One region of the Anaerostipes sp. 494a genome, then DNA from elsewhere that is predicted to be linked to it. Evidence: predicted binding sites of a transcription regulator. Region 1 holds the regulator's gene; each other region holds the start of a gene.
What was found. Region 1 encodes HrcA, which represses chaperone genes, less so after heat shock. Its sites were predicted from a motif close to TGTTAGCACTCNNNNNNNNNGAGTGCTAACA; they were not measured.
Positions count from the first base shown of each region.

Region 2: BHF70_RS11350 (co-chaperone GroES) is a predicted target of HrcA. The motif match lies at 4,934-4,964, and genes of this name have one in related genera.
Region 3: BHF70_RS08315 (Hsp20/alpha crystallin family protein) is a predicted target of HrcA. The motif match lies at 3,117-3,147, and genes of this name have one in related genera.

Region 1 covers NZ_MJIF01000001.1:164,710-172,922, reverse strand. Annotated here, with positions in the region: gene dnaJ (molecular chaperone DnaJ) at 1-629, opposite strand, end outside; gene dnaK (molecular chaperone DnaK) at 652-2,514, opposite strand; gene grpE (nucleotide exchange factor GrpE) at 2,574-3,149, opposite strand; gene hrcA (heat-inducible transcriptional repressor HrcA) at 3,166-4,197, opposite strand; gene BHF70_RS00960 (hypothetical protein) at 4,426-4,653, opposite strand; gene BHF70_RS12575 (hypothetical protein) at 4,672-5,199, opposite strand; gene BHF70_RS00950 (hypothetical protein) at 5,510-5,695, opposite strand; gene BHF70_RS00945 (hypothetical protein) at 5,802-6,254, opposite strand; gene BHF70_RS00940 (M56 family metallopeptidase) at 6,269-7,660, opposite strand; gene BHF70_RS00935 (BlaI/MecI/CopY family transcriptional regulator) at 7,653-8,024, opposite strand; gene BHF70_RS00930 (hypothetical protein) at 8,184-8,213, shown strand, end outside.
Region 2 covers NZ_MJIF01000001.1:2,259,899-2,268,111, reverse strand. Annotated here, with positions in the region: gene BHF70_RS11375 (FAD-dependent oxidoreductase) at 1-262, opposite strand, end outside; gene BHF70_RS11370 ((2Fe-2S)-binding protein) at 262-537, opposite strand; gene BHF70_RS11365 (tyramine oxidase subunit B) at 610-1,758, opposite strand; gene BHF70_RS11360 (MerR family transcriptional regulator) at 1,979-2,800, shown strand; gene groL (chaperonin GroEL) at 2,956-4,584, opposite strand; gene BHF70_RS11350 (co-chaperone GroES) at 4,607-4,879, opposite strand; gene BHF70_RS11345 (glutamine--tRNA ligase/YqeY domain fusion protein) at 5,510-7,171, opposite strand; gene radA (DNA repair protein RadA) at 7,264-8,213, opposite strand, start outside.
Region 3 covers NZ_MJIF01000001.1:1,644,398-1,652,610, reverse strand. Annotated here, with positions in the region: gene BHF70_RS08325 (4Fe-4S dicluster domain-containing protein) at 1-1,346, opposite strand, end outside; gene BHF70_RS08320 (DnaJ C-terminal domain-containing protein) at 1,473-2,441, opposite strand; gene BHF70_RS08315 (Hsp20/alpha crystallin family protein) at 2,543-2,983, opposite strand; gene BHF70_RS12370 (EamA family transporter) at 3,204-3,431, opposite strand; gene BHF70_RS08310 (DMT family transporter) at 3,447-4,079, opposite strand; gene BHF70_RS08305 (DMT family transporter) at 4,220-5,113, opposite strand; gene BHF70_RS08300 (glycerate kinase family protein) at 5,115-6,275, opposite strand; gene lon (endopeptidase La) at 6,308-8,213, opposite strand, start outside.

The DNA.
Region 1 (8,213 bases):
TCTTTTATGACTTTTCCTGTTCCATGACATTCCGGACAGGTCTGTACATTCTGAACAGTTCCAAACATTGACTGCTGAGTATAAACTATCTGACCTCGGCCTCCACATTTCGGACAGGTTTCCGGACTTGTTCCGGCTTTCGCTCCTGTTCCATGACAGGAACTACATTCATCCTTTAATGTGATTTCAATTTTCTTTGATGTACCAAAAACGGCTTCTTCAAAAGTAACATGAATTCTTGCACGGACATGTGCACCCTGTGCAGGACGATTCTGCTGTCTGGCACCGCCTCTCTGACCGCCGCCAAACATACTTCCGAAAATATCACCAAAAATATCACCCATGTCTCCGCCGAAATCAAATCCGCCGAATCCGCCACCGTTAAATCCGCCGGCTCCCTGTTCAAAGGCAGCATGACCAAACTGGTCATACTGCGCTTTTTTCTCAGAATCACTTAACACTTCATATGCTTCAGAAGCTTCTTTAAATTTTGCTTCTGCTTCTTTGTCTCCTGGATTAGTATCAGGATGATATTTCTTTGCAAGTTTTCGGTAGGCTTTTTTAATGTCTGACTGTGAAGCATTCCGGTCTACACCAAGTACTTCATAATAATCTCTTTTATCTGCCATATTCGTCTACCTTCTCTTTATCTTAAACCTCTTTGTAATCACCATCGACTACATTATCATCTGCTCCACCTGCTGTCTGCCCTGCATCTGCTGCACCTTCTGGTGCTCCCTGCTGAGCCTGAGCAGCTGCTTCATACATTTTAGCGAACAGATTCTGTGCACTTGTCATTAATTTTTCCTTTTTAGCTTTCATATCTTCAACCTGTGCATCTGTCATTTCCTGATCTTTTGTCTGTTCTACCAGGTCTTTTAATGCCTTCAGGTCTTCTTCAACTGCTGCTTTTTCTGTTGGATCTACTTTGTCTCCTGCTTCTTCCAGAGCTTTTTCTGTCTGGAATACCATAGAATCAGCTTCATTTCTTGCATCAATTGCTTCTTTACGTTTTTTATCCTGTGCTTCAAATTCAGCAGCTTCTTTTACAGCTTTATCGATATCTTCATCAGACATGTTAGATCCGGCTGTAATTGTAATGTGCTGTTCTTTTCCTGTTCCTAAATCTTTTGCAGATACATTTACGATACCATTTGCATCAATATCAAATGTAACTTCAATCTGAGGCACTCCACGTCTTGCAGGTGCGATACCATCCAGTCTGAATCTTCCTAAAGATTTATTATCTTTTGCAAACTGTCTTTCACCCTGAACAACGTTAATATCTACTGCACTCTGATTATCTTCTGCTGTTGAGAAAATCTGACTCTTCTTAGTAGGGATTGTTGTATTACGTTCAATCAGTCTTGTTGCCACACCACCCATTGTTTCGATAGAAAGTGATAATGGTGTTACATCCAGTAACAGAATGTCTCCCGCACCTGCGTCTCCTGCTAATTTACCACCCTGGATAGATGCACCGATTGCTACACATTCGTCTGGGTTGATTCCTTTGAAAGGTTCTTTTCCTGTTAACTGCTGTACTTTATCCTGTACTGCAGGGATACGTGTAGAACCACCAACTAATAATACTTTGCTTAATTCAGAAGCTGTCATTCCAGCATCATTTAAAGCAGCATTTACAGGACCTGCTGTTCTTTCAACAAGGCTTGCTGTCAGTTCATCAAATTTAGCTCTTGTCAGGTTCATATCAAAGTGTTTTGGTCCTTCAGCTGTTGCAGTGATGAATGGAAGGTTAATGTTTGTTGTTGTAGAAGAAGATAATTCTTTTTTAGCTTTTTCAGCAGCTTCTTTTAATCTCTGCATAGCCATCTTATCTCCAGATAAGTCTACACCTTCCTGTTTCTTGAACTCATCTAACATATACTGTGTAATTACATTATCAAAGTCATCTCCACCTAATTTATTATCTCCGGCTGTAGATAATACTTCAATAACTCCATCACCGATTTCAATGATAGATACATCAAATGTACCACCACCTAAGTCATATACCATGATTTTCTGTTCATCTTCATTATCAAGTCCATAAGATAAAGCCGCTGCTGTTGGTTCATTAATAATACGTTTTACATCAAGTCCTGCAATCTTACCAGCATCTTTTGTTGCCTGACGCTGTGCATCATTGAAGTATGCAGGAACTGTAATTACAGCTTCTGTAACTTTTTCTCCCAGATAGTTTTCTGCATCAGATTTTAATTTCTGAAGAATCATTGCAGAGATTTCCTGTGGAGAATATGCTTTGTCATCAATTGTTACTTTATAATCTGTTCCCATATGTCTTTTAATGGATGAGATTGTCTTTTCTGCATTTGTAACTGCCTGACGTTTTGCAGGTTCACCAATTGCACGTTCTCCTGTTTTTGTAAATGCTACAACAGATGGTGTTGTTCTCATTCCTTCTGCATTTGTAATAACGGTAGGTTTTCCACCTTCCATAACTGCTACACAACTGTTTGTTGTTCCTAAGTCAATACCAATAATTTTACCCATGATCTATTTCCTCCTAAAATCTATCTAAAATTTATAAAACAATATATCGCCTGACGGCTTTAATTTGCTACTTTTACCATACTGTGGCGAAGTACGTTTTCTTTGTACATGTATCCTTTTTGCAATTCTTCTGCTACAACATTCTCGCCATATGCTTCATCTTCTATATGCATCACTGCATTGTGGAGATTTGCATCAAATTCTTTTCCTTCTGCATCCATGGCAGAAACTCCAAGATCATCAAATACAGACATTAACTGTTTGTAAATCTGCTGTATTCCCTGAACAAATGCTGTATCTTTTTCTTCTTCAGAAACTGCATCCAGCCCTCGCTCAAAATTGTCGATTACTGGAAGAAGTTTTTCCAGGACTCCCATAGCGCCCATATCATAGCGCTGTGTTGCTTCCTTTGCTGTACGCTTTCTAGCATTTTCAAATTCTGCCATCAGTCTCTGATATTTGTCTTTCCAGTCAGCAATTTCTGCTTCCAGTTTTGCTGTCTGATCTTCCTCAGTTTCTTCCTTTGGAGTTTCCTCCTTGGAATCTTCTTTTACTGTTTCTGGTTCTTCTATATTTTTCGCAGTTTCTTCTACGTCTTTTTCTTCTTCCTGAATATTCTTTTCTTGTTCTTTCATTCCTTCACTTCCTTTCTCAGGTTTTTTCTCTAAAAATATCGTCAAGTTCTTCTGTAAGATCCTTCAAAGTCTTTACAACCTTTCGGTAATCCATACGTTTTGGTCCGATGATTCCCACCGTTCCTGTGCCGCCCTCTGCAAGCTCATAGGTTGCAGTTACAATGCTGCAGTCTTTCATATTCTGTACCGGTGATTCTTCTCCGATGTATACCTGTATTCCATGATGATTGTCATCCTGACCTAATGTAGTATCCACCAGCTTCGTTAATGCCTTTTTCTCCACTAATGTGTCCAGAATCTCTGTTGCCCGATCCGGATTACCAAGTTCAGGATATCTCAGGATATTGGAAGCACCTCCTGTGTATATTTCCATTCGGTCTGCTTCATGAATCGTTTTGGCAACTTCTTCTAAAATCCGCTCCAAAACATCCTGTCGGATTCCAGCCTGATCACGCATCGTCTGAATCAGTTCCAGATTAATATCTCGTAAAGAAAGTCCCTGCAGAAATGTATTCAACAATACATTCAGCTTCAAAACATCTTCATTAGACAATGGTTCCTCTACAGAAATCATTTTATTCTTCACAATGTTCCCTTGTGTCACTATAACTGCCAGCAAATGTCTGTGATCTACCTGAGACAGCTGTACGAATTTTAATGTTACATTCTGATAATGAGGCGAAGAAACCATTGTTGCATAATTCGTATTGCTTGCCAGTACATTAGCCACCTGTTTCAATAAGACTTCCATCTTATCTACTTTTTGAATTAATGCCTGTTTTTCTTCATGATCAGTTTCTCTCTCCATCATCAGCTGATCTACATAAAAACGATATCCTGCATCGGAAGGAATCCTACCTGCTGACGTGTGAGGCTGCAGAATAAATCCCATATCCTCCAGATCCGCCATCTCATTACGAATGGTAGCTGAGCTAAGCTTCAGATCCGGATGTTTGGAAATGGTTCTTGATCCTACCGGCTCACCAGTTTCGAGATAATTGGCAATAATCGCTTTTAATATTAACTTTTTACGATCATTCAATTCCATATCTTTCCCTCCCTGTTATTAGCACTCAATAACACTGAGTGCTAACATCTATGTTTAAGGTATCACTTTTGTTTTTTATTGTCAACCTTTTCTAAACATTTTTTTGAAATTTTTCTAATCTATTCTGAAGCATAAAATGATATTTGCGTTCAGACATAAAACTTTAGAATACAACAAGCTGCCACAGTCCTTAAAACCAAGGACTGTGGCAGCTAATTTCTTCATTTTCTATTCTTTACTTTTTTTATTTTTCTTATTCCTTTTCTCTTTTACCACATCAATCATAAAACATAGTAAAAAATACAGAATAAAAAGTAATATGTCTTTTGTTATGATTTCATCGATAGTAGATGGAATTGTTTTGTCAAAATAGTCCAATAAGGAAATCACAACTAGAAAACAACATAAAAAAATACTATTTTTTCGAAATGTTTTAAACTTAAATACATTTTTCATAATAACCATCTCCCTATCTTATCCAACAACATATCTAACCTTATTCATACTTGTAACTGCTTTATGAATTTTATAGTATACTTTTATTCCCTTTTTTTTACTATAAGCTTTATGAACTGCTTTCTCCAAGGATGAGTAGCCCCCATATGAAGAAGCTACAGCAACAGCTGAAAGTCCCCATCCACATCCAGGTATTGCACTAATCAACAAGGAAATAGCACCTGAAGCAGTCTTAGCTTTTTTTAATCCTGTTTTATATAAGTATTTCACACCCGAATAATTAATGTATCCACATTGAACTTCTGGATAGTATGAACTACTAGCTCTTTTTAGCACATTCTCTTTGTTAATAATATTATTATCCAAATTATAGATATCAATAAGTATGGCTGCATATTCTTCCTCGCTAATAGTTCCATTTCCTAACATAATCGATGCTTTGTTTAATTGATAGACTAAATCCGCAGAAGCAGAAATTGTATTTATTGAATGAGTTGTTTGAACTATTGTCTCGTTTTCCTGTTCCACATTTGCTGCAACTGGCACAGATGTAAAACTTACAAATACAGCTATTATAAAAGATATTATTTTTTCTTATTCATAATCTTTCTCCTATCATACAGTCAAAAAGTATCTTTTTTACATTTGTATTTTTCAAACTTTCTGTTACAATATGAGTATCCATGTGATACGTTGTTTGTATCTATTTGATACAAAATAGGCTGGCACCCTTTGTATTACATGGATTTTCTATCAATCATATGCATCACCATTCCTTTCTTCTTCTAAACAAAATGCCACTCAGGCAATCCATATGCACCCAATTTCCATCAAAATATCACAAAAAAATCCAATTTTAGTTCCACAGATAAATAAAAACGTTACCACAAAAAATACCTTTACAGTTTTTGATTCTTAATAATCCTTTCATATTCTCCACCATTCTCATTATATTCACATAGGTTTTCAATGCATCTCCATCTATGATACTGGTACCCTGAAATGCACAGGAGTTAAATATTTTATTCGTAATATTCTTCATTCTTTCCTAAATTTCATTTATTTTCTTTATTATAACATTATCCTCCAGTTAACACAACTAAAATTTTAGTCACTTTACTTGTTGTATTTTGAACAGTACTATATCATTATTTCCTATAATATCCAATCGCCTGAATACTGCCAGATGAGCAATTTTGAACAAACACATGATATGTATCCGTTTCCTTAATTTTAAATGTTTTATAAACTCCCATTGTCGTAGATTGATAAATTTTTTGTGTATTTCCTCTTATAATACCAATCAAAACCTTTTTCTCCGGCTTCACACTAATTTTAATTTCAATTGTGCTTCCTGCCTTTTTCTTAAATCCCCCGCTCTTTTTCAAAGTTTTTGGCTTTACCGTCCAATTCACTCCTGTCTTTACGGCAAACGGAGAAATCCCTGTATCTTCTGTCCATTCTTCCGTAAATCCATCTTCCAGAATCACCGAAGAATACTCCAAATCCGCATTAGAATTCTCCGCTGCACTTACCTTATTCCCTATTCCAAAGAAACATAATACTGACATCATAATACATAATCCTTTTTTCCACCTCATACCTATCTCCTTTTTTATTTCTGTTTCACATTGACGCAATAATATCCTCCAAAATCTCCCATTTGTTTTCCCCAATTTTCCATAAAAACTCTATAATAACCGTCTTTTTTTATTGTAAATATTCTACAAAAGTCAAATCCTTTTTCTGCATAAGTTTCCTTTCCTTGAGAATCAATAATTCCGATAGATACCTGCGTCTCAGGGTTCTCTTCCTCAAAACCGGTCGATACAGCAATTTCTACTTCCATTCCTTTTTTCAAATATCCCGGTTCCGTCTGTATTCTTTCTCCCGGTACCACATCCCAAACTACTGATTCTGCCTTTTCCGGTCTTGGTTTTTCTTTCCGCGTCGTCACTTTTCGAATTCCCGGATTCGGATGATTCCGTTCTTTCCCGCCCCGGATTCTCGGTGTGTCTTTTACTTCTACAAACCCGGCTTCTTCTAAATCAATATCCGTCTTTTCATATACAATATTATATCCCTCTACAAATGCCGCCCCCGATACCGTCACGGTTCCTGCACTGATTCCCAGAACCACGAACAGTAAAAGTGCTGCCACTCCTTTTTTATGTACCTTTTGCTTTCGGTAAGACTGCATTCGCTTCATTCGCAATTTTAGCAATTCTTTATTTTCATACAGTCCGGCAGTTGTATAAACTCCATATACCGGTACTTCCATAGAAATATCTATAATCACGGTAAAATAATATTTAATATCCCGGATTCTTTCGCTAACCGCCATATCACAATAGGTCTCTCCCCACTGATCCATTTGTTCAAACAAATTTTTTACCATCGGTTGAAACCAGTAGATGCAACAGGTAACATTCGTCCATTGTTTCCATATCAGATCATGATGTTTTACATGCATCAATTCATGATAAAAAATAACCTCCAATTCTTCTTTTTTATACTCCTTCGGAAGAATGACTTTCGGCTGAAAAATTCCATATAGCATAGGACTTCCGGCTTTTTGTTGTATAACTGCAGAAATATGTGTTCGGATTCCCAATTTTCGTTTCACTTCTGCCAAAACTTCTTCCGTCTGTGGCAGACACGGCAGACTTTCTCTTACATCTTTTTGAATTCTCCGGTATTGTTTGAATAGCTGTATCACCGCTGTAAAACAACCCAGCAGCCATAGAATTCCTAAAATCCCAAAAACAATACCTAATGTTTTTGTCGGCCAAAACAGCCATCGTTTTGTTTCCATATTCAGCATATAAATCCATGTAATTGGAAAAAAGAAAACAAGTAGTACAGCTTTCCACATCCAATAACTGACTTCTACATAATCTTTTCTTTCCATATACTTTCCAACAGTTTTCCATAATAAATATAAAATCGTTCCCTGTACTGCACATAAAAAAATTGCACTAAATATTTCTATTACTATCTTAATCAAAGTCCATATCATCTAATAATCCTTTCAGTTCCTGACTTTCATCTTCTGACAGCCTTCCTCCTAACGCACTGAGAAACTGCTTTGCCGAACCATCAAACCATATATCCAGAATTTCCGCTGCCTGCTCTTTTTTATAAGTTTCCACCGGAATCAAAGTTTGAATATAAGACTGCCTTCCTCTCTTTTCGACATTAATATATCCTTTTTCCTCTAATCGAAATAAATATGTTCGAATACTTGTTCTTTTATAATCCTTATGAAAATTTTCTTTTAATTTCTTTCCCAGCTCCAAAAACGGCATTTCACCTTCGTATTCCCAAATACACCGCATAATTAGCTGTTCTACATCCGTTAATTTTTCTATTTTTACTTCCTCCTATATATTTTATCCTTTTATTATATCATTGCTTTTTTATCATTACAACTAAATTTTTAGACATATAAAATATTTCCACAAAATCTTTTGATTTTTTGTGCAATTTTTATTGACTTTCTTCATAGAATAAAACGAAGGAGGAATACAATGAATCAAAATGCAAATTTGGAATTGGAG
Region 2 (8,213 bases), 2.1 Mb from region 1:
ATCCAATAACTGTTGCATTTAAAACAACTTCTACTCCATATTCCTCAGCTTCTTTTAATAAATCTTCTCCAATTTTGAAACCTCGGATTTTAGCTCTATGTTCTTTGGATCCAAAAAATTTATGAATCTGTTTAAACAGCTGTCCGCCTGGTTTTGCATTTTCGTCAAAAACAATTGGTTTCATTCCACATTTTGCGGCTTCAATGGCAGCAGATAACCCTGCAGGTCCTGCTCCGATTACAATCAAATCATATCTTTTCATTATAGGCTGCCTCCTTCCTCTTTTGCTGTAACTCCATATTGAGTCTGCACTGTCATCCCCTCTTCCAATGGAGTAATACAAGTTCTCACATTTGGCTGTCCATTTACGATCATAACGCAGTCTGTGCATCGTCCAATCGCACAAAAAATACCTCTTGGCTCATGACGTTTCTTTGTATATCTATGTACCATAACCCCTGCAGCTTTCAATGCTGCAGCAATCGGTTCACCTTCCATTCCTTCCATTTCTTTTCCATCAAAATAAAACTTTACCACTTTTTTTCTGGTGCAGTTCCTAAAATTGGATGTTCTTTAATTCTACCCATGTTATTTCCTCCTATCTTTATATTAAAAGGCTACTGGTTCTTCCCATAAATTAAGCATTGTTCCAATGCCTTTCTTTTTTGCCTGATGATAACACTCATAAGCCCATGCTACGTCTTGAATTGGCATTCCTTCTATGGATACAAGGAAGATTTCATCTTCTGATGTTCTTCCTTTACACTCTCCATTTACAATGTCTGCCAGATTCTTCACATCTTCTCTTTTGATCATGCCATCTCTGACCATAAACACAAAATCTTCTCCTATAGTTCCACAATTCTTTCTTGTTCCATCCGGATAAAAGTCATCTCCATCTTCCTGAGCGTATTCTTCATACATTCCCCAGTTGTCAACAACTTTGGAAAATTTCTTTTCATCTTCCCATGAAATATTTAATCCGTTGGTGGAAACAACAACTGCTCCAGGTTTTAACCACTCATATTTTAATTCCGGCCAATTTGGATATGTTACAGATGCTGCTTCACAAACAATATCCGCATCCTTCACTGCTTCTTGCACAGTAGCACAAATCTCAATTGTCGTAATTTCTGGAAAATGTTCTTCGATAAACTCCTTCATTTTTATTGCTGTTTTTGAATTTGGTGAACTTCCAACCATTTTAACTGTATGAATCGTTGGAAATTTAGCTGCAAAAGCTCTCATGGAAGAACGATTGATAACTCCAGGACCGATGATACCAACAGTTGTTGCATCTTTTTTGGCAAAATGTTTTGCTACCAATCCAGGCATAGCTCCGGTTCTCATAGAACTCAGCAGATTTGCAGACATATAACTGATCGGTGCTCCGGTCTCTACGTCATTTAAAGTTGCCATTAAAATAGATCTTGGATAACCTTTTGCACGGTTTCTTCCATTTGATCCATACCATTTCTGCCCTGCTACATGAAATCTTCCTCCCAGATATGCCGGCATTGCTATAAAACGACGATCTCTGGAATCTTGCAGCGGAAAATCTTCAATATCAGATTCTTTAGGAAATTCCAACATCAATCCATGTGCATTGTGATCAGGACCTCCCATCAGATAATCACCTTTTCCTAAAAGTGATACCACCTCTTCCATTACATCGACACATTTTCCCGCATCCAATACTCCAGCCTTAATCATATCCTGTTCATTCAAATATAAAAAATCAATCCTTGCGTCACTCATCATATCCTCCTTTTTATTATGGCGAACATTGAAATTTTCAGAAAACTTAAAAAAAGGAACACTATAGGTGTTTTACAACCTCAGTGCTCCTTTGCGCTGTTTTCTTTGTCTAAACGCATTATATAGTCTAGTATTATACTAGAGTCAATAACCTTTTTCCCAATTTTTTTCAATTTATGTTAGAATATCAATAAACAAGTCGTATAAAAAGGAAAAAAAAATGAACGAAGAAATATATTTTAAAATAGGTGAACTATCAAAGTTATACAATATAGGTGTGGACTCTATCCGTTATTATGAACAAGTGGGACTTTTACACCCAAAAAGAGATCCAAACAATAATTATCGATTATACACTTTGGAAGATATCCGAAAATTAACAATGATTCGAGAATTGCTGGCTTTGAATATGCCTTTAGAACAAATCAAAAATTTCGATGACCATCGTACCGTCGAAAATTCTATCAAATTATTAAAGACAGAATTGGATATCATTGATGAATCCATTGAAAAGTTGGTTCAGAACAAGAACAGTATCCTGAACCGTCTTTCAAATATTCAAAGTGCTTTGGAAAAAACAAAATATCTTAACCAAATTCGTACCCTGGACTTACCTGTACGTGATTGTGTTATGATCAGTGATACGAATCTTCCCAACGATTATGTTGATTATGCTGTTACACAATATATGCAAAATCATCACCAGGATATACATACCATTGGTGCATGTGACTGCTATACTCTGGATGTAAAAAACAGTAATCCAAAATCTAAACAATTGAGAACAAAAAATGTGTTTTTTTATTCTCCAAAGCCAATGTATGATAGCAACTATACTCTTCCGGCAGGAAAATACCTTTCTGTCATATATTCCGGCAGCTATGATTACACAAAAGAATGGGTAAATAAAATGTTTCTTTATGCCAAAGAACATTCTTTAAAGATCATATCTGATCCCATTGAATTTGGTTATATTAATGAATATGAAACCACCGATGAAAATGAAAATATCATTGAAGTCCAGATGCAGATTAAGTCTTAATCTGCATCTGCACACAAAAAAAATAGAGGCTGCCACTATAGCAACTTACCCAGTTACCCTGATGACAGCCCCAATTAAAAATTACCAAGAGATTCTCTATATTATTCTGATTTTCCCACGAATCTGATTCTTTACTTTCGCTTAGTGTCCAGCGTCTACATCATACCCATTCCTGGTGCTCCTGCTCCTGCTGGCATTGCTGGTGCTTCTTCTTTGATGTTTGCAACTACAGATTCTGTTGTTAACAGAGTTGATGCTACAGATGTTGCATTCTGTAATGCACTTCTTGTAACTTTGGCTGGATCAATGATTCCTTTTTCGATCATATTTCCATATTCCTCGTTCAGTGCATCAAATCCAATTCCAATTTCCTGTTCTTTTACTTTATTTACAATAACAGCTCCTTCTAATCCACCGTTTACTGCAATCTGGAATAATGGTGCTTCTAATGCTTTTAAGATGATATTTGCACCTGTTTTTTCGTCTCCTTCCAGATCTTTTGTTGCTTCTGCAACTTTCTTGGAAGCATGAATATATGCTGATCCTCCACCAAAGATGATTCCTTCTTCTACTGCTGCTTTTGTTGCTGCTAAAGCATCTTCCAGACGAAGTTTACTTTCTTTCATTTCTGTTTCTGTTGCTGCTCCAACACGGATAACTGCTACTCCACCAGATAATTTAGCCAGTCTTTCCTGTAATTTTTCTTTATCAAATTCAGATGTTGTTTCTTCAATCTGACCTTTAATCTGTCCAATACGTGCCTGAATTGCATCTTTATCACCTTCACCGTCAACGATGACTGTATTCTCTTTTTCAACTTTGACAGATTTTGCACGTCCTAACTGATCTAAAGTTGCATCTTTTAAGTCCATTCCAACTTCTTCAGAAATTACTGTACCACCTGTTAAAATAGCGATATCTTCTAACATTGCTTTTCTTCTGTCACCATATCCAGGAGCTTTAACAGCACATACTGAGAATGTACCACGTAACTTGTTAACGATTAATGTTGTTAATGCTTCTCCTTCGATATCTTCTGCAATAATCAGTAACTTCTGTCCACCCTGTACAATCTGTTCCAGTAATGGAAGAATGTCCTGAATATTAGAAATCTTCTTATCTGTAATCAGAATATATGGATTTTCTAATTCAGCAACCATTTTTTCCATATCTGTTGAGAAATATGCTGATAAATATCCACGATCGAACTGCATACCTTCTACTAAATCTAATTCTGTTTTCATTGTCTTAGATTCTTCGATTGTAATAACTCCATCATTAGATACTTTTTCCATAGCATCTGCTACTAATTCTCCAACTTCTTCATCTGCAGCAGAGATTGCTGCTACTTTGGCAATCTGATCTCTTCCTGTTACCTGACTGCTCATTTCTGCGATTGCTTCTACAGCTGCTTCTGTTGCTTTTTTCATTCCTTTACGAAGAATAATTGGATTAGCTCCTGCTGCCAGGTTCTTCATCCCTTCATTGATCATTGCCTGTGCAAGAACTGTAGCTGTTGTTGTACCATCTCCAGCAACATCATTTGTCTTTGTAGCAACTTCTTTTACTACCTGTGCTCCCATGTTTTCAAAAGCATCTTCCAGTTCGATTTCTTTTGCAATTGTTACACCGTCATTTGTAATCAATGGTGTTCCAAAAGATTTATCAAGAACTACGTTACGTCCTTTTGGTCCGATTGTTACTTTCACTGTATCTGCTAACTGGTTTACTCCTGCTTCCAGTGCTTTTCTTGCTTCAATTCCGTATTTGATTTCCTTTGCCATGATTTACATACCTCCAAATGAATTATTCTACAACGGCTAAGATGTCATTCTGTTTTACGATAATGAATTCATCATCTTCTAATTTTACTTCTGTTCCTGCATATTTAGAATAAATTACTTTCTGTCCTACAGAAACTTCCATCTTCACATCTTCTGTTCCAGGACCAACAGCGATAACTTCTGCTTCCTGTGGCTTTTCCTGAGATGCTGTTGTTAAAACAATACCAGATTTTGTAGTTGTTTCTGCTTCTAACTGTTTCAGAACAACTCTGTCTCCTAATGGTGTTAATTTCATAATCGTATTACCTCCAAAAAAATTTTTAGAAAATTGTCATTTTTTATCTTTTATTGTTAGCACTCACTTTAACCGAGTGCTAACTCTATGTTTCTTAGTATAACACCGAGGAAAAAAAATGCAACCCCCTTTTTTATAAAAAATGTGTAAACTTTTCCACTGATGTAAATAAAAAAGAGACATCTTACTTTTTTATAAGACATCTCATTTTTATTTCTACTATAAAATCTCACTTGCGAACTCGGACACATCTGGACGAAGCGCCAGCGAAAGAAGCGTTCCAAGAAGCATGTGAATTTTTTAACTTTAATATATCTTCATTCATTAAGTAACAAAAACGAGACATCTTATTTTTTTATAAGACATCTCATTTTTATTTCTACTATAAAATCTCACTTGCGAACTCGGACACATCTGGACGAAGCGCCAGCGAAAGAAGCGTTCCAAGAAGCATGTGAATTTTTTAACTTTAATATATCTTCATTCATTAAGTAACAAAAACGAGACATCTTATTTTTTTATAAGACATCTCATTTTTATTTCTACTATAAAATCTCACTTGCGAACTCGGACACATCTGGACGAAGCGCCAGCGAAGGAAGCGTTCCGAGAAGCATGTGAATTTTTGTTTTAATTTGGTTTATATGAACTCTTCAGATTTACAATTCGATTAAATACCAGATGATCTTCTGTGGTATCCTTTGTATCAATACAGAAATAACCGGTTCTCATAAACTGGAAACTGTCTCCTGGATTGAATTCTTTCAAAGCAGGTTCTACATAAGCATTTTCAATAATCGTCAATGAATTTGGATTAATGTTCATAGTACCATCTTCTTCGTTATAAACACCTTTTTCTTCATCTACGATATTTTCATATAATCTTACTTCTGCCTGAACTGCTGTAGGAACTGCTACCCAGTGAATGGTTCCTCTGACCTTTCTTCCATCAGGACTGTTGCCACCTTTAGATGCAGGATCATAAGTACAGTAAACTGTCGTTACATTTCCATCTTCATCAGCATCATATCCTGTACAGGTTACAAAATATGCATTCATAAGACGAACCTCGTTACCTACATAGAGGCGACGATATTTTTTCGGTTTCTCAATCTTGAAGTCTTCTCTTTCAATATATAATTCTTTACAGAATGGAACAGTTCTTGTTCCCATCTCTTCATTTTCCTGGTTATTCGGCACTTCCACATATTCCATCTGATCATCTGGATAGTTTGTAATAACCAGTTTAATCGGATCTAGGATTGCTGCCATACGAGGTCTCTTTAACTTCAGATCATCACGGATACAATACTCAAGCATTGCATTATCCACTGAACTGTGACTCTTTGCTACTCCTACCAGTTCCATAAATTTACGGATAGCCTCAGGAGTATATCCTCTTCTTCTCAACGCAGACAATGAAACAAGTCTTGGATCATCCCATCCATCTACAACTCCATCTTCTACCAGTTTTTTAATATATCGTTTTCCAGTAACCACATTAGTCAGATATAATTTTGCAAATTCAATCTGCTTTGGCGGATTTTCAAATTCACATTCATTTACCACCCAGTCATATAATGGTCTATGATCTTCAAACTCTAAAGTACAAATAGAATGTGTAATTCCCTCAAAAGCATCTTCCAATGGATGGGCAAAATCATACATTGGATAAATACACCACTTGTTACCTGTATTATGATGTTCCATTCTGGCAATACGATAGAGAATCGGATCTCTCATATTCATATTACCTGATGTCATATCAATTTTGGCACGAAGTACTTTACTTCCATCCGGGAATTTACCATCACGCATATCACGGAATAACTGCAGATTTTCTTCCGGTGTACGATCTCGATATGGACTGTTCTTTCCAGGTTCTGTCAATGTTCCACGATATTCACGGATCTGTTCCGGTGTCAGATCACATACATATGCTTTTCCTTTTTTGATCAGAAATTCCGCACATTCATACATTTTATCAAAATAATCTGACGCAAAATAAATGTGTTCTTTGTAATCTGCTCCAAGCCATTCTACATCTTCTTTGATAGATTGAACAAATTCCTCTTTTTCTTTTGTTGGATTGGTATCATCAAATCGAAAATGAAATTCTCCATTATACTCCTGAGCCAATCCATAATTTAATAAAATAGACTTTGCATGACCAATGTGCAAATACCCATTTGGTTCTGGCGGGAATCTTGTAACCACTTTTTTACAATGTCCCTCTTCTATATCTTTATCAATAATCTGTTCTATAAAATTCTTTGATACAGTTTCTTCCATGTCTGTCCTCCATATGATATTTCTTTCCTTATCTTAAATTATCTGCACAATATAATCAAGTATATCTCCACATACTCTGTATTTTTCTCTTATCAGCCAATTAAATCCAAGGCTTCAAGAACATTTGATACGCCCATTAGTTTCATATTCGTGAAAATTTTTAATTGATCTACATTAGCCTGCGGCAGAATACATCTTTTAAATCCCAGCTTTTCAGCTTCCTTTATTCTTGCTTCCCCGCCAGATACTCCACGAATTTCTCCAACCAGTCCTACTTCTCCAAAAATAATCGTATCCTGCGAAATCGACATATTCTTGTAACTGGATGCAATAGCCATTATAACACCAAGATCAATTGCAGGTTCTCCAAGTCTCATTCCGCCTGCCAGATTCACATAGGCATCACAGCCTCCCAGTTGTAATCCAACTCGTTTTTCCAATACAGCCATTAGAAGATTCACTCTGTTATAATCAATACCTACCGCTGTTCTTCTGGGCATCTGAAAACTGGTAGGTGAAATCAATGCCTGAATTTCAATTAAAATCGGTCTGGTTCCTTCCATGGAACAAACTACTACAGAGCCAGATGCATCTAATGGTCTACCACTTAGCATGGTCTTAGAAGGATTCTCCACCTCCATCAGTCCATTTGAACACATTTCGAATACGCCTATTTCATTTGTTGAACCGAAACGATTTTTGACACCTCTTAAAATTCGATATACCGCTTCCCGCTCTCCTTCAAAATAAAGCACAGTATCTACCATATGTTCTAATGTTCTTGGACCCGCAACAACACCCTCTTTGGTTACATGTCCAACGATAAATACTGCAATATTCTCCTCTTTTGCAATTCGCATCATCTGTGATGTTACTTCCCGTACCTGGGACACACTTCCTGCTGCAGAAGATAATTCTTCACTGTACATAGTCTGAATAGAATCAATCACCACAAATTGTGGTTTAGTTTTCAGAATCGCACTGCAGATTGCATCTAAATCTGTCTCACAGAAAAGTAACATTTCCTGTTCAAATGTACCAA
Region 3 (8,213 bases), 1.5 Mb from region 1:
CTGACATTTGGCTTGTTAAATGAACTTGGTCCATTGACACATCCACCTTCGCATACCATACCTTCAATAAAGTCTTCCGGTAATCTTCCAGCTTTCAGGAACAACAATGCCTTCTTACATTCTGCTGCTCCGTTTGCCTTACAAACCTTTGCATCAATCTCCTCTTCAGATTCTTTCAGACTCTGAATTACAGCTTCTGTAACTCCTCCAGAAGTCGCAAACTTTTTACCATAAACAGAAGATTCCTGATAATCATTTTCTGCCGGTTTTAAAACAACTTCTTTTGCCTTCATAATGGCACGAATTTCACTGTAGGTTAATACATAATCTGCATTTCCTTCAATCTTCTGATCTACAACTTCAGATTTCTTTCCAAGACATGGCCCAATAAATACAGTTACTGCATCAGGATCCTTTGCTTTGATCAGTCTTGATACTGCACACATCGGAGAAACTGTTGTGGAAATCTGATCTTTTAATTCTGGAAAATGCTTATGAATCATATTAACAAAAGCAGGACAGCAGGAGGTTGTCATCTTCTTACCTTCTTTATATGCTTCCGCCCATTCTTCAGATTCATAGGCTGCTGTCATATCACCGCCAAGCCCTACTTCGAAGAATCCATCAAATCCTACTTCTTTCATTGCATTCTTCCAGCTGCTCATTGTAATTTTTTCGCCAAACTGTCCTTCTGTAGCAGGTGCAACCATTGCATAAACCTTTTTGTCTGACTTCAGTGCTTCAACTACATCTACAATGAATGTTTTAGAACCAATAGCACCAAACGGACAGCTATGAATACATTGTCCGCAACGGATACATTTCTCTTCATTAATTATGGAAATACCATGTTCATCATATGTAATGGCATCTACCGGACAGCTGAATTTACAAGGTCTTTGCAGATATGCAATAGCATTATACGGACATGCTTTAGCGCACTGTCCACATTCTTTACATTTTGATGGATCAATATGTGAACGTTTTCTTCCGCTCTCAATAGCACTAAACTTACATGCGTTGATACATGCTTTTCCGATACAATTCTGACAGTTTTCCGTAACAACATAACTGGAAATCGGACAGTCTGCACATGCAGATGAAATAACCTGAATGACATTTCCATCATCTTTCACTCCTGGAGCTTTTCCTTCTGCTAAACGAACTCTCTGACGAATAATCTCTCGTTCTTTGTAAATACAACACCTAAATTGTGGTGTTGGACCAGGAATTAATTCCATGGCAATATTATCTCTGTTCTCTTCCAGTGTACCTTCAAAAGCAAGTTTGGCAACTTCATAAAGTACAGCATGTTTAATTTTTAACAAATTTGCGTCTGCGAGCATTATCTTTTCCCTCATTTCCTTATTTTTTCTACCAGTCCGCCATTGTTTGTCATTTTTTTAACATATTTATTATAACACAAATTTGCTTATTTTCGTAGTATTTATCCTTAGATTTTTTAACTCTTTTTATACTGCATGCTTTCTGTTTTTTCGTTTTACAATATGGTCATATTCTATAAGTTTCTGTTTCTCTTCCGGGCTTAAATTTGTAGGAACCTGAATCTGTACTGTTACATACTGATCCCCGCGAACAGAGGAATTCTTCATAGATACAATACCTTTTCCACGAAGTCTGATTTTCGTTCCAGACTGGGTTCCTTCCCTGATTTTACAAACAACATTTCCATAGAGTGTTTCTACCACAGCCTCTCCTCCAAATACTGCTGTGGTGAAAGGAATGCTGACTGTTGTATATACATCCATTCCCTTTCTCTCATATCCTGGTTTGGTTCCCACGGTTACTTTCAGCAACAGATCCCCAGGCTCGCCACCGCCAAGGCCCGAATTGCCTTTTCCACGAAGCCGGATACTCTTTCCTGTATCTATACCAGCTGGAATCCGAACCTGAAGAGACTGAACACCTCCATTAGAAGACTGGAGATGTATGGTCTTTGTACAACCTGAAACCGCTTCATCAAAGCTGATGGATATTTCTGCTTCTGCATCAGAGCCTTTTTGCTGAAAATGTTGTCCGCCAAACCCATCATGAAATCCGTATCCTCTATATCCTTGTGAAGCTTTTTTCTTATTCCCGAACATTCCTCCAAAAATATCCCCGAAAATATCATCCATGTCTCCACTTTCAAAATGATATTCTCTATAATTTCCCTGATTTCCATTAAAAGGATTCTCTCCTTCGCCTGTTCCATCAAAAGCTGCATATCCATACTGATCGTATAACTTTTTCTTCTTCGGATCACTTAAAACCTCATAAGCTTCTGTTACTTCCTTAAACTTCTGTTCTGCCTGAGAATTGCCGGGATTCATATCCGGATGGTACTTTTTCGCAAGTTTTCGATAAGCCCTTTTGATCTGTGCATCATCCGCATTTTTACTGATTCCCAGAATATCATAACAATCTCTCTTTGCTGCCAATGTTACCACCCCCTATATACCTTGACAGTTTGGTTTCCTGTAATAAAAGATAAAAGTATCCCCGGGAATCATCCCGGGGAAATACCATTTTTAATTTGTTATTATCCTTCAATAGTTACATATCGTTTTTCTTCCGCCTTCTTTGTTTCTTCTTTCTTTGGAATATCCAGCATCAGAATACCATTTTCAAATTTGGCATGAATATCATTTTCCGTAACTTCTTCACCTACATAAAAGCTTCTGCTCATATTACCACTGTAACGTTCACGTCTGATATATTTGCCGTCTTTGTCTTTCTCATCATTGTTTACATTTTTTGCTGCATAAATTGTCAGATATCCATCTTTCAATTCTGCTTTTACTTCATCTTTTTTGAATCCTGGCAGATCAATAGATACTTCATAACCATGGTCTTTTTCTTTAACATCTGTTTTCATAACAGCTGCAGTCTTTTTACCATAAAGTTTCTCGTCAAAATCAGGAAATGAAAAATCCATCCAGTCATTAAATAAGTTTCCTCCAAAAATACTAGGCATCATCATAAGTCATCTCTCCTTTTTCTAACAATCTATGTTTAACACTATGAGTTTGTTCTCATGTGCCTGGTTTCCTGAACTATGAATTCGGTTCCTTTTATTACCTCTTCCTTTGTTCTATATGTAATATAACACCTATTGTTAGCACTGTCAACAGGTGAGTGCTAATTTTTTTGAAAAATTTTTTAACCTACGCCGTACATTTGAAATATCTCAGAGCGTTGATTCATCCCTTTTTTCTGTCATACACATATTGAAGTAAAATTCCTCCAATAATAAAAATCAATGCCACAACTGTCCGAATATGTATTTTTTCCTTAAGAAAAACAGCAGAAATAATCAATGATAGAAATGGCGTGAAATATGCAAGATTAGCAATCGCTGCCGTATTTTCAGTTCCATTTAGCGCCAGTGCCCAAAGAAGATATCCCACAGCATTTATTACCACTCCAATCCATAGAATTCCGATTCACTGTATTCCCTGAATTGGAATCCACTTTTCCACTGGTGCACCAAATACCAGTGCACAGACCGCTGTGATCAGCCAGATTATCATCATGGCAATATTCTGATTACAGTCTGCTTTCTTATTTAAAACAGAAAACAATCCATAACATGCTGCTGCCACAATACAGCTGATCATCCCCAAAGATACATTTCCAGAAGAATGACTCCCACTATCCAGAGAAAGTATAACTATCCCCAAAAAAGAGCTAATCATAGCTATGATTTTCATTATTGTCAATTTTTCTTTTAAAATGATACATGAAAATATCACCAGCATAATAGGCCATAAATAGTTTAATATGCATGCTTCCTGAGAACTTAGCTGTGATAATCCATAATAATATAGTGCATTATAAAGGAATAATCCAATAAATCCCAATCCACTCATAGTTGCATATTCTTTTACTGAATAATTTTTCATCTGGTTGATTGTTCCACTTTTAATATTTACCATCAATAAAAATAAAAATGCAAAAAAACTGCTAATACACAGTGCTTCTAAATTTGGTATATCCAGTAACAGTTTCTTAGCCAATGCCGCCAAAGTTGACCAAATGCAAACTGTAATAATTGCATATGTATATTTTTTCCTCATTTGTCTTCCTCTCCAGATTCTTTTTGATTTTTTAATTCTAAAATAGAACAAAGCAGGCAAAGAAGTTATTTCAGGCTTCTTTGTCTGCTTTTTAATTAATATACTTTGAAAATTATATGATGTCAATAAATCAATTTACCCTATGTTCTTTTTAATGGCTGGTTCATTAATACAACAGAACCCATAACCAGTAAAATCCCTAAGAAATTCATTCCTCTGATCTGTTCCTGATATACCAGCATACCAAGTACTGCCGCCACAACTGTTTCCACTGATGCAATCACCGGAACTTTACTACTTTCTCTAATTTTCTGTACCCCCATATAATATAACAGATAACCGATTGCTGTAGGAATCAGTGCATAAAGAAATCCTATGATCCATACTTCTTTTTCAATATAAAATGACATATTCCATGGCTTCATAAAAACCGCCAGAAATACTGCTGCAAAAAAATAACTATATGTACTGACAACAAATGCATTTATTTTTGAACCGGCAATTCTTCCAATAATTGCTGTCAGAGAATAACAAAAACCAGCTGCAACACCAAATAGGATCCCTATCAGTGAAATAGTACCCGATGAAATATGTCCACCTGTTGCCGCAAGACTGCATCCGATTACATTAATCACTAATGCTGTCCCTTTAATCCATGTGATTTTTTCCGAAAATAAAACATAAGATACCAATGCAGTAAACACCGGTGCTACATTTAGTAATACTGCACTTATTGTTACTCCTGTCATAACAACTGCATAACTGTAAAAAATATTATAAACTCCCTGACAGAGCAATCCAAGCAGAGCACATGATAACAAATCTCTTTTGGGGATAATCAAAGACTTCCATCCAAATTTAAAAACAGTAATCACTAACAAAATCAAAAATGCAAAAAATATTCTTAAAAAACTGGTCAAAGCTGATGATGCTCCATTATGACTCATATCCGTTACAAATAAGCCAATGGTTCCCCATAATATACCTGCCAGAAAGACTTGCAGATATCCTTTCTTTTGTGTTGCGTCTTTCACGTTAATCTAAATCCTTTCTCATCTGCTTTGATAAGTGGATCAGTCGAAAAACCTGCTCACTGGTATTGATCATATTTCTTTTTGCATTAGAAGAATCCATTGCTTCTTCCAATGTTGAAATTTCTCTTAAAATCGGGAAGAATGCATCAATACCTGCCTGATTACACTCTACCGCATCTTCTGTGACTGCACCTGCAAAAGCAATGACTGGTTTGTTATATTTTTTTGCAATCCCGGCAACTCCAACAGGAGCCTTTCCCATAACTGTCTGACCATCCAAACGTCCTTCTCCGGTCACAATAACATCTGCATTTTTCACAAATTTTTCTAGTTTTGTTTCTTCAAGAACAATCTTTATTCCTGATTCCAATGTACCCTTGGTAAAAGTTAAAAATGCAAATCCCAGTCCTCCTGCAGCTCCCGTTCCGGCATATCCAGGATCAGCCTTTGGATACTTTTTACATGCCAGACTGGCATAATCAGATAACCACCGATCCATCTTGGAAATCATATGCTGATCAGCACCCTTTTGCGGGCCGAAAACGACACTACACCCATCTTTCCCACATAGTGGATTGGTTACATCACAGGCAATTCGAAATGTACAGTCTTTTAACTCTGGCACCACATGATCATCTGTAATCATCACCAGTTCTTTTAATCCTTTTGCACCAAAATCTACCTGATTACCATCCTTGTCAAGCATTCCATATCCCAATGCCTGCAGCATTCCAATACCACCGTCATTGGTAGCACTTCCTCCTATTCCGACAATAAAATGCCTGCATCCATTTTCAATGGCATCCAGAATCACTTCTCCTACTCCATATGTAGTAGTATTCAGCGGATTTCTTGCTTCTTCGGGTACTAATGTAATTCCTGATGCCCCTGCCATTTCAATAATGGCTGTTTTACTCTCCATAAGAATTCCATACTTACAATCAACCGGTGTCCCTAAAGGACCTGTTACATGAACTTCCCTTAGGACACCACCCATACCCTGGGTTAAAGCTTCCACTGTTCCTTCTCCGCCATCAGCCAGCGGACGAACGCTGATCTGAGCTTTTGGACAGACCTTTTTTATTCCTTCGGCAATAGCATGTCCTGCTTCCATAGAAGAAAGACTGCCTTTTAAAGAATCTATGGCAATGGTTACTTTCATATTTTCACTCCACTACATTAATACCAGGTTCACTATCTGCATCCTGCATATTTTAACACTTGCTCTATTGTTTCCACTGGTACAATTTCTATTTTCTCTTTTACTTCTTCTGCTACATCTTCCAGATCTTCCACATTTTTTACAGGAATCAGGACTTTTTCCATTCCTGCTCTGACTGCTGCCATTAATTTTTCTGGCAAACCACCAATCGGCATAACCATTCCCTGCAAAGAAATTTCACCTGTCATGGCAAGTTTAGGACTGACTGTTGTTCCTGTTACCAAAGATGACAATGCTGTTGTCAATGTAATTCCTGCTGATGGTCCATCTTTTGGCACTGCCCCGGCAGGCACATGAATATGCAGATCGTTTTCCTTAAACAATTGTGCTTTTTCCGGATACAGATATTTTACCAAAGTTACGGCAATCTGAACAGATTCTTTCATCACATCTCCCAATTGTCCCGTTACAATGGTTTTTCCTTCTCCCTTGGTAAACATGGTTTCAATAAATAAAATATCACCGCCTGCCTGTGTCCATGCCAGTCCTGTAACAATCCCCGGCTTTGGATTTTCCAGAACATGATCATGAGATATCGGCTTTTCATTTAAAAATTCCTTCAAACGTTTCGGACTGACTGTAACTGATTTCTGTTCTCCTTTTACCAGTTTTACCGCTGCCACACGGCAAAGGGTATCCAGTTGCTTCTTTAAACCACGCACTCCGGCTTCCATGGTGTAATCAGAAATAATTGTGTGAAATGCCTCATCTGTCACTTTCAGATTAGCAGCTTTGATTCCCATGGATCTCATTGCTTTTGGAAGCAGATGCTTTTTGGCAATCTGATATTTCTCAGATTCTGTATATCCCTGGAACTGAATCACTTCCATACGATTTAGCAACGGTTCCGGTATGGTATCCATTGAATTTGCTGTGCAGATAAACAGTACATCTGATAAATCATATGGCACATTCATATAATGATCAGTAAATGTATTATTCTGTTCCGGATCCAGAACTTCCAGCAATGCACTGGAAGGATCTCCTCCATAATCTTTTACCATTTTATCTACTTCATCTAAAACCATAACCGGGTTGGAAACACCGCTTCTTTTGATTCCATCCATGATACGTCCCGGCATTGCACCTACATAAGTCCTCCTGTGTCCACGAATTTCCGCCTCATCGCGAATACCACCAAGACTGACTCTTACATATTCTCTTTTTAATGCCTTGGCAACACTTTGACCTATACTTGTCTTTCCTGTACCTGGTGCCCCTACAAATAATAAGATAGAACCGGATTGCTGCTTATTTAACGCCATTACTGCAATCTGCTGTATAATTCTTTCTTTCACCTTTTTCAGACCATAATGTTCCTGGTTAAGAATCTCCTCTGCTTCCACAAGATTGATATCTGAAAAAGTTTCTTTCTCCCAGGATAATCCTGTTACAAAATCCAGATAATCATACAGCATACCATATTCATGACTATCTTTCCCTTCCTGTTTCATACGATTAAGAACTTTTTCAGATTCATTTTTTGCAATCTCATTCATATGAGATTTTCTTATTTTCTGTTCAAATTTTCTAATATCCGATACATTTTCGGGATGCATTTCATCCAATTCATTCTGCAGAATCTCAATCTGTTTTTTGATGGCTTCCTCCCGATAAACCTTCTCATGGGCTTCCGTTTGTACTTTTTTAGCTTCTTCTCCTATTTTAGAGACCTCGATGAATTCATATAAAACCTGCTCCATCAATTCAAACCGTTGGGAAATCTTGTCTGCTGCAAGAATCTCGTATTTTTCTTCATTTGAAATATTCAGATGATTGGATAAATTGGCAATCATTTCTTCCATGGACTTCCATCGTACAACATAGTTTCTCACCATGATGCCCCATTGGAATCCATTAATATACTGCAAAACAGCA